One region of the Geobacillus sp. Sah69 genome, then DNA from elsewhere that is predicted to be linked to it. Evidence: riboswitches for the same ligand, from Rfam matches in the RefSeq annotation. Region 1 holds a riboswitch; each other region holds the start of a gene.
The links. A riboswitch is a leader RNA that binds a small molecule or an ion and turns the genes downstream of it on or off. The one in region 1 is predicted to bind cobalamin.
Positions count from the first base shown of each region.

Region 2: linked by a shared signal. The riboswitch ahead of AP057_RS11380 (ABC transporter substrate-binding protein) and the one ahead of AP057_RS03205 (ribonucleoside-diphosphate reductase subunit alpha) in region 1 are both predicted to bind cobalamin.
Region 3: linked by a shared signal. The riboswitch ahead of AP057_RS08165 (ferredoxin) and the one ahead of AP057_RS03205 (ribonucleoside-diphosphate reductase subunit alpha) in region 1 are both predicted to bind cobalamin.

Region 1 covers NZ_LLKS01000019.1:265,804-269,079, forward strand. The annotation lists gene asnB (asparagine synthase (glutamine-hydrolyzing)) at 1-1,458, shown strand, start outside; cobalamin riboswitch at 1,661-1,856, shown strand; gene AP057_RS03205 (ribonucleoside-diphosphate reductase subunit alpha) at 1,986-3,276, shown strand, end outside.
Region 2 covers NZ_LLKS01000045.1:16-3,291, forward strand. The annotation lists partial or broken gene AP057_RS11370 (RNA-guided endonuclease TnpB family protein) at 1-237, shown strand, start outside; gene AP057_RS11375 (PH domain-containing protein) at 637-1,251, shown strand; cobalamin riboswitch at 1,590-1,789, shown strand; gene AP057_RS11380 (ABC transporter substrate-binding protein) at 1,928-2,887, shown strand; gene AP057_RS11385 (iron ABC transporter permease) at 2,874-3,276, shown strand, end outside.
Region 3 covers NZ_LLKS01000032.1:337,323-340,598, forward strand. The annotation lists gene AP057_RS08155 (energy-coupling factor ABC transporter substrate-binding protein) at 1-84, opposite strand, end outside; gene AP057_RS08160 (energy-coupling factor ABC transporter permease) at 89-805, opposite strand; gene AP057_RS08165 (ferredoxin) at 833-1,231, opposite strand; cobalamin riboswitch at 1,416-1,610, opposite strand; gene rraA (ribonuclease E activity regulator RraA) at 1,671-2,156, opposite strand; tRNA gene AP057_RS08175 (tRNA-Gln) at 2,394-2,465, opposite strand; gene AP057_RS08180 (glycerophosphodiester phosphodiesterase family protein) at 2,641-3,276, shown strand, end outside.

The DNA of each region.
Region 1 (3,276 bases):
TATGCGGAGCAAGGAGACTGCACGTTTTTCGCTTCGGAAAAGAAAAGCATCTTGCTCGCTCTGGGACAGGAGTCGCTAAACGGCGATTCCCTGCAGCATTATTTAACATTCCAATATGTCCCTGAGCCGCTGACGATGTCGGCCGGCATTTACAAGCTGGAGCCGGGGCATTATCTCAAGAAACAAGTCGGAAAACCGCTCACGATTCATCGTTATTGGAAGGCATCCTTCGACCCCATTCGCCAATCGGAAGAGGAGCTTGTAAAGAAAATCCGCGATGCGCTGTTTGATTCGGTCAACGTCCATATGCGCAGCGATGTGCCGGTCGGTGCGTTTTTGTCGGGAGGCATTGATTCATCGTTCATCGTCGCCATCGCGAAACAATTCCATCCGCACCTGAAGACCTTTTCCGTCGGATTTGAGCGGGAAGGGTTCAGTGAAATCGATGTCGCAAAAGAAACGGCAGAGAAGCTTGGGGTAGACAACATTAGCTATGTCATCTCACCGCAGGAGTATATGGAAGAGCTGCCGAAAATTATGTGGCATATGGACGATCCGCTTGCCGATCCTGCGGCGGTGCCGCTTTATTTTGTCGCTCGTGAGGCGAGAAAGCATGTCACGGTTGTGCTTTCTGGCGAAGGGGCGGACGAGCTGTTCGGCGGTTACAACATTTACCGCGAACCAGAGTCGCTGCGGCTGTTTGTGCGTATGCCAAACATCGTAAAAGCGGTGTTGCGGATGATCGCGAAGCTGCTTCCGGACGGAATGAAAGGAAAAAGCTTTTTGGAGCGCGGCACGACGCCGCTTGAAGAGCGGTATGTCGGCAATGCCAAAATCTATAGCGAAAAGGAAAAAGCGGCGCTGCTCAAAACGTACCGAGGAGGGTGCGAATATACGGCGGTGACGGCTCCGTTTTACCGCGAAACGCTTCATGACCCGCCCGTCAACCGGATGCAGTATATTGATCTTCATACATGGCTAAGGGGCGATATTTTAGTCAAAGCGGACAAAATGACGATGGCCCATTCGCTTGAGCTGCGCGTTCCCTTTTTAGACAAAAAGGTATTTGAGGTTGCTAGGCAAATCGCCCCTGATATGAAGATAGCCAACGGTACGACGAAATATATTTTACGTAAAGCCGCCGAAGGCATCGTGCCGGATCATGTGTTAAACAGGAAAAAATTAGGGTTCCCCGTGCCGATTCGCCACTGGCTGAAAAACGAAATGTATGACTGGGCGAGACAGCTCATCAACGAAAGCGAAACTGATCATCTGTTCCATAAGGACGTGCTCTATCGGCTGCTGGATGAACATGCCCGCCACAAGGCGGACCACAGCCGCAAGCTGTGGACGGTGTTGGCGTTTATGGTTTGGCATCAAGTGTATGTGGAAAAGAAGTACGATTTTGCTTCATCCGCACAAAGCGAGGAGCGGCCAGCGTCTGTTTTGGAGGCGTAGCAGGGAAACGACAGGGCGTTCTAAGGGCGACACCTAGAACGCCTTTTTCGATGGTGCGGACAGTTTCCTTGCCTTTGGCGAAGCGAAAGAGAAAATTTGCTTTCTCCCGCTCTTGCAATTTTCCCGGTTTTGGTATATGCTTGTTCCATCAGGATGCTAAACTACTATATATTGGTTTTGAGGTCTTTTTTTACAACTACATATTGTTCTGCCAAGCAACGGTGTCCATCAGGACTTAATAGGGAATCCGGTGCGAATCCGGAACTGCCCCCGCAACTGTATGTGCGGACGAAATGGGATGGCCACTGGCGGCAAGAGCTGTTCGGCGCGCCGCTGGGAAGGCCCCAAAGTAGGACGATGCACGAGTCAGGAGACCTGCCTTGCTTGGAACGTTTCATGTTCTTCGGGGTGTGAGAAGATGAAACGATAGGGGAAAAGAACAAAGGGTTCGTCTGCCTTTTTTCGTCTGTCGTTTCATCCGCTCGCCTGCCCGAGCGGATTTTTTTATGGAAGGAGAGAAGAAACGAATGACCACATTGACGAAAACGGTCATCCTCGATGATCAAGGGAAGTCGGTTTCGTTTTCACGTGAAGAGTTTGTGTCGCTGATTGGGCAAGCCGCCGCTGGATTCGGCCGTCTGTCGCTTGATGAATACGTCGAGCGTGTTTGGCAGCTTCTTAGCCGAAAGGAGTCCGTCACGGTAGAACAGCTGCACCAAACGGCTATTTTGGAAGGACTTTCTTACATTGATGAAGAGGAGCCGGACTGGACGTTTGTGTGCGCCCGGCTGTATTTGCGGCAATTGTACCGTGAAGCGGCGCGGCAGCGCGGGTACGATGAACGCGAGCGGTATGGCGATTTCTACTCGCTGCTTGTTGCGCTGACGGAACAAGGGGTGTACAGTCCGTTCTTGCTTGAACGTTATACGAAAGAAGAAGTCGACGCCATCGGTGCGTTTCTTGATCCGGAGAAGGACAAGCTGTTTACGTACATTGGGCTGCGCACGCTCGCGGACCGGTATTTGGCGCGCGATTATGAGCGGCGGTTGTATGAATTGCCGCAGGAGCGGTTTTTGGTCATTGCCATGACGCTCATGGCGAATGAACCGCAAAAGCGGCGCCTTGCGCTCGTGAAGGAAGCGTATTGGGCGTTAAGCAACTTATACATGACCGTGGCGACGCCGACGCTTGCCAACGCTGGGAAGTCGTACGGCCAGCTGTCGAGCTGCTTTGTCGATACGGTCGATGACAGCTTGCAAGGAATTTATGACAGCAACACCGACATCGCCAATTTGTCGAAATCGGGCGGCGGCATCGGCGTCTATTTAGGCAAAATCCGGTCGCGCGGCAGCGACATCAAAGGATTCAAAGGGGTCTCCTCCGGCGTCATCCCGTGGATGAAGCAGTTGAACAATACAGCGGTGAGCGTCGATCAGTTGGGACAGCGAAAAGGAGCCATTTCCGTCTATTTAGATGTATGGCATAAAGACATTTTTGCGTTTCTCGATGCGCGGCTCAACAACGGCGACGAACGGCTGCGGACGCATGATTTGTTCACCGGCGTGTGCATCCCTGATTTGTTCATGGAGCAAGTCGAACAGCGCGGCGACTGGTACTTGTTTGATCCGCATGAAGTGCGGAAGGTGATGGGGTTTAGCTTGGAAGATTTTTATGATGAGGAAAAAGGGCGCGGGAGTTTCCGCGAGAAATATTGGCAATGCGTCAACGAACCAAGGCTGTCGAAAGAAAAAGTGCCGGCGATCGACGTGATGAAAAGCATTATGCGCAGCCAGCTCGAGTCGGGGACGCCGTTTATGT
Region 2 (3,276 bases), on a different contig from region 1:
CAAGCCAGCTTTTTTGACGGCGATGAGATTCCTGAATATAATGCCGACAATCCAAAAGAATATAAGTTCAGCGGCAAACGTATTAAGCGCGGCTTGTATCGAACAAAGTCTGGCAAACTAATGAATGCTGATGTCAATGGCGCATTAAACATCTTAAAGAAAAGTAAAGCTGTAGACCTGAGTGTCTTATGCTCTAGCGGCGAAGTGGACACGCCTCAAAGAATAAGGATTGCTTGAAGCAGTCAAACTTCTTTGGAAGCCTCCACTTCAAATTTTCGCTAGAAAATTAAGTGGGGGTAGTTCACCATCATCGGTTATGTGTGGGTCAATCTTGACCCGCTCAGCAAAAAGCTCGGATTGATTTGGATCGCGATTGGACTCGTTTACCTGATCTTTTTGCGGCTCACGAACAAAGACTCTCGTCTAAGCGGGGAACTGTAGTCGCTTGTAAGGCCTGACGCCGTCATAAAAGGCGTTGGGTCTTTGATTTTTAGAGGCGATGAAACGTTTTTCCGATCTCGACGTATTACATAGATGAAAGGTATGAGATTACGGCGCCTTGTTAAGGCAAAACGCCGTTCATCCGCCAATAGGCGGGCGCCGATAAAACGTGGAAGGAGCCGGAGGAACATGAGCATGTTTGGAAAAGTCGCCGCCGATGTGCTTGGGTTAAGCGACATCGGTGCGGTCATTCAGCCGAAAGACTATGACAAAGTCGATGCCGATGATTATGTGATGCACGAGGATGGGGAGAAAATCTATTTTCTTATCAAATCAAAATCGGATGAGTATTGCTTCACCAACCGCGCGCTCATTCATTTGGACGGCACGAGCGCCGCGAGCAAAAAACGGACGCTGCGCCGCTACGATTACTACAAGCATCCGATTTCCGACGTATCGCTCGAAACGGCCGGGACGGTCGATTTGGATGCGGAAATTAAATTTAAAATTGGACCGCATTCCTACTCCATTGATGTGCATAAAAAGCATATTGAGGAACTGAAAGATTTGTATAAATCGCTGTTGGCGATCGCGGAGATTTGCCATGAAAACGAAACGAAGTTCCACTATGCGGAGCGGAGTTTGGAACTGGCGGCCAAGGTGTTGGCCAACATGCGCGGTGACGGCGCCAATGTGTCGGCGGATTTTCAAGCCGTGAATGAATACGCTTTTCGCTGGCTGACGGAAGCGAAAAAGAACTATACGGTGAAGGATTTCGGCTTTGTGTTTGACAAATATATTCAACAGTGACGAGATGAAGGTTGTATCGGGGAAAGACGCCGTGCCAGAGGTGAGGCGTCTTTCCTAATTTTTTTAGCGACATATGGAAAAGGAACGTTTCTCCGCAGCCGGAAGAAACTCAAAAGATGAGGTTTGTGGGAATCGATGAATAGGCAACATGGCGGCATTTGACATCACGGAGCTCGATGCAACGGCGCATGCGGCGTTCCGTACAAAACACGGACACTGGAGCCGAGCTGCCTGACCGCAAAAGTGATCGATGACCGCCTGCCGCCAGCCCACTGTAAAATTCACAGTTGTCAAATGCCAGGCCTTGCTTTAATATAAAAATGTCCATATCCGACAAATTCATCAACTCGCAGCAAGGCGCCGAAAAGGCTTAATAGGGAATCCGGTGGGAATCCGGAGCTGTCCCCGCAACTGTCAATGCGGACGAAATGAAATCGCCACTGTACGGACAGATGGCTTGCGCTGTTTTCCGTACGGGAAGGCTTCAGAGTAGGATGAAGCATGAGCCAGTAGACCTGCCTTGCTTGCCGCAGTTTCCGAATCTTCGGGGGGTGAGACGTGGAAACAGTCGTACAGGGCATTGTTGTGCCCATTGGCGGTCTGTTTCGTGCTCATTCCCCGTTCGGACGGAATGGGCTTTTTTGTTGTACATACATCATCGAAGGGGGAATGACGGATGAAACGTTGGACATGGCCGGCGGTGGTGGCGGTGTTCTTCCTTTTGGCCGCCGTGCTGGTCGGCTGCAGCAGTGGAGCCAATAGCAACGCCCAGCCTGCGAAAAAAGAAGAACCGAAAACGGAACAAGCGGCGTTTCCGGTGACGGTGAAAGACGGGCTTGGCGAGGATGTCACGATCAAAGCGGAACCGAAAAAAATCGTCTCGCTCATCCCGAGCAATACGGAAATCGCCTATGCGTTGGGGTTGGGCGATAAGATCGTCGGCGTCAGCGATTTTGACAATTATCCGGAAGACGTCAAAACGAAAACGAAAATCGGCGGCATGGAATTCAACGTCGAGAAAATCATTTCGCTCAAACCGGATCTCGTCTTGGCCCACGCGTCAAGCGCCCATAACTCGCGCGATGGCCTCAAGCAATTGAAAGACGCCGGCATTACCGTGCTTGTCGTCAATGACGCGAAGTCGTTCGACGATGTATATGCGTCCATCGACTTGATCGGCAAAGCGACCGGGACGTCGGACAAAGCGAAGCAAGTGATTGATGAGATGAAAGAGAAGCTTGCGAAAATCAAAGAAAAAGCGAAACAAATCCCGGCGGACAAACAGGCCAATGTCTGGATTGAAGTGTCGCCGCCGCCGCAAATTTATACGGCCGGCAAAGGGACGTTTATGGATGAGATGCTTCAAGTGATTTCGGCGAAAAACGTCGCCGGCAGCTTGGAAGGCTGGCCGATGGTGACGGAAGAAAAAGCCGTGGCCTATAAGCCGGATGTCATCATCACGACATACGGCGGAGCGAAGCAAGTGTTGGCGCGCGCCGCTTGGAAAGACGTGCCGGCGGTGAAAAACAAGCGGGTGTATGACGTCAACACCGACTTAGTAAGCCGACCGGGTCCGCGCCTTGTCGAAGGGGTCGAGGAACTTGCCAAAGCCATTTACCCGGATGTGTTCAAGTAAAATGTGGATGTATATATTGGCCGTCACCGCGGCCGTGTTATCGCTTCTCGTAGGGGTATCGACAGGATCGCTGTCGATTCCCTTTTCTTCTATTGTCCGCATTTTGGCGGCTGAATGGTTCGGAGCGGCGCTGCCTCGCCACATTCCGGCTGATTGGGTGCCGATCGTGATGGCGATCCGCTTGCCGCGCGTCGTGCTTGCGTTTTTGGTCGGGGCGTCATTGGCGCTGGCCGGGGCCGCGTTTCAAGGGCTGTTAAAAAATGCGCTCGCCGATCCGTACACGCTCGGTGTCTCGTCCGGCGCGTCGGTCGGGGCGGTGCTCGTCATCTTTCTCGGCTGGCAATGGCCGTTCTTTGGCACGTTCACGCTGCCGGTCGTGAGCATCTTGT
Region 3 (3,276 bases), on a different contig from region 1:
ACCGAATTCCGATCCGCGCGCCCACCAAAGAGGAATGATGACAAGCAAAGCAGCCAGCAACACGAGCAAGCCATTTTTCTTCATCGCATTACGCCTCCTTTTCCTTTTGGAACAGCGGAGAAGCTTGATAGGAGGAAAGCCAGTTCCAGACGATTACCGTTATGATGCCTTCCGTCACCGCCAACGGCACTTGAGTAATGGCAAAAATGCCGGCGAATTTCAAAAACGAGGCGGTGACTCCCCCATCAGGAGACGGAAACGCCAGGGCAAGCTGCAGGGACGTCATGACATATGTAGCCAAATCAGACAAACAAGCGGCAAGAAACAAAGCCGCTCGATTGGATACCGCCCCTTTTCGGCACAGTTGATACACTCCGTACGCGACGAACGGGCCGACGATCGCCATCGACATCGCATTGGCCCCAAGCGTCGTCACTCCTCCGTGGGCAAGAAGCAGCGCTTGAAAGAGAAGAACGACTGTGCCGATCACCACCATCACCCATGGTCCAAACAAAACCGAGCCGAAGCCGATCCCGGTCGGATGCGAGCTGCTGCCGGTGACGGATGGAATTTTCAACGCCGACAATACAAATGTAAACGCGCCAGCTAACGCCATCAGAAGCTTATGTTCGGGGTGCTGCTTCAGCGTATGCACAAGCCGCCGCAATCCGAACACAAAGAACGGCAAAAACAACAGCCACCAAAACAGCGCCCATTTGACAGGCAAAAATCCTTCCATAATGTGCATGGCATACGCTTCATTTTCATTCGTCAACAAAAAATAGGAAACGAACAAAGCCGCCATTTTGCTCCATCGAACCGCTCTCTTCATTTATCCCTTCACTCCTTTCGCAGCATGTTCCGTTTTCCGTTTTCCGCTTGGCGCCTCCCGTTCGCCGGCTGGCGTCAACACCAATTCGCCTTCGTATTCATACGTCGCCCACTCCCGCATCGGAACCCCCTCACCCAAATGAGCGCGCACAACCTCCTTCGCCCGCTCCGGCGTTATCTGTCGATACCAGACGCCTTGCGGATAGACGATCATCACGCACGCGTCTTGGCATCGTCCGTTGCAGCGCGTCCTTGTTGTATGGACAGCGTCGTCAAGCCCGAGACGGGCGATCTCCTCGCGCACCGCCGTTGTCACATCATCCCCGCCATGGCGGAGGCACGTCCCTCCGTTGCAAATGAGCACATGATGCTTCATTCCCCGCAAATCCCATGTCGCCACCGAATCCCCCCTTTTTGGCTAGAATGATAGAATTTAGACGCAGACAGACGGGCAGGTTTTCGGCAAAAGAAAAAGCACCTCTACAGCAGAGGTGCAGAAAAATGTATACGAAAGCCGTAAACGGCCCAAACAGGCCCAATGCAGCCATCATTCTCCCGCACGTCTGCCTATAGTCCCGTAGGCATCCGTCCGATCCAAACAAGGCAGGTCTCCTGACTTAGGATCATCGCTTGACGGCGTCTTCCCGAAGCATCCTTCAGTGACTTGTTGCCGCAAAGCTCCCCATCACAGTGGCGGGCACCGTGCCGGATTTTCACCGGGCTTCCCTTTTCACCCAAACCCTAGAGCAGGCTTAGGCACCTTGTTTGTCTTACCGCCATATATGCGCTGTCATGGAACAAGCATCTGTTTTCATCGTAGTACAACCAATGCGTTGCCGTCAACCGTTTTTTGCCGACCAATCTTCGCGGGCGACGACAACGCCGTCGGCATCGGCGTACACGTATGCGCCCGGCTCCCAGCGGACGCCGCCGAACTCGAGCACAACGTCGCGGGCGCCTTTTCCTTCTTTTTTGCTTTTCACTGGGCACGTGCCGATCGCCATGACCCCAAGCGGCATGCGGCCGATTTCCGCCGAATCGCGAATGCAGCCGTGGATGATGACGCCGGCAAGCCCCCGGTCGCAGGCGATTTGCGCCAACCGGTCGCCTAATAGCGCCACGCGGCGCGAGCCTTTTCCATCGACCACGAGCACCGTCCCCGGCAGCACCGTCTCGAGCGCTTCACGGACAAGGACGTTGTCCTCAAACACGTCGACCGTCGCGATCGGCCCGGAAAACATCCGTTTTCCGCCGTACGATTGAAACGAAAGTTCGCACACTTGCAACTCATCTAAACATTGATCGCATAAATCAGCTGTTTTCATGATCCTCTCCCCTTTCGTTTTTTTCATTCGCCACCATTCGTCAAAATCCTGCCGACACCACATTTTTTTGCGGCGCTGCTTCTGCTCGGGCATCGGATGCGTGTCCTTGCGGGGCCGCTGAAAACGATAAAAAGATGTTCTCGTCCCCGCTTTCCGGCGAACGAAAAAACGGCCCCGCACAACATGGCGGAAGCCGTTTTGGCCGCCGGGACGAACGAGCCCCGTCCGGCGATTCAGCTGGGCTAGCTGGATTCGAACCAGCGCATCACGGAGTCAAAGTCCGTTGCCTTACCGCTTGGCTATAGCCCAACGTTTTGTTGTCGTTTACAGTATGCGACATGATGGTGCACGTTATGCATCAACCTGAATATTCTTTTGCTTGATGTGCGACACTATCGGTACAAGCACCCTTTCCCCACTATATCACCCCGTATTCCCCTAATACTTGTTTTCCTGATATGATACTGGAAGGGAAGAGATGTCTATGCGCCGGATCACGGTTTTTCGCATCTATCTTTGCGCATTGTTTTTGTTATCGCTGCCGATCGTCTTAGCGGCCGCGGCTGCCTGGCAGCCACCCAGCCAGCCGAAAACCGCCGTCATCGCCCACCGCGGCGCGTCCGGACACGCGCCGGAGCATACGCTCTCATCCTACCGCCTCGCCGCCCGCATGAATGCCGATTATATCGAAGTCGATGTGCGCGCAACGAAAGACGGGAAGCTCGTTGCCCTGCATGATGCGACGCTCGCCCGGACGACAAATGTCGAAACGGTTTACCCACACCGGTCGCCATGGCGGGTCAGCGATTTTTCATTGCGTGAGCTCAAAAAATTGGATGCCGGATCGTGGTTCGATCCACGCTTTGCCGGCGAATGCGTTCCGACGCTTGATGAGGTGGTTCGGATGCTGAAAGCGGAACGTGTAAACGTTCCGTTGTACGTCGAAACGAAACAGCCCGGCATCGAACGGGCGGTCGCCCGCCTATTGCAAAAACACGGCGTTCTCCAGCGCGGAAGCGTCATGTTTCAATCGTTCCATCCAGAAAGTTTGCAGGCGCTCCGCCCGCTCATCCCGCGCGGCGTCCCGCTCATTCAATTGGTCGGCGAAAAGGAAGCGCGA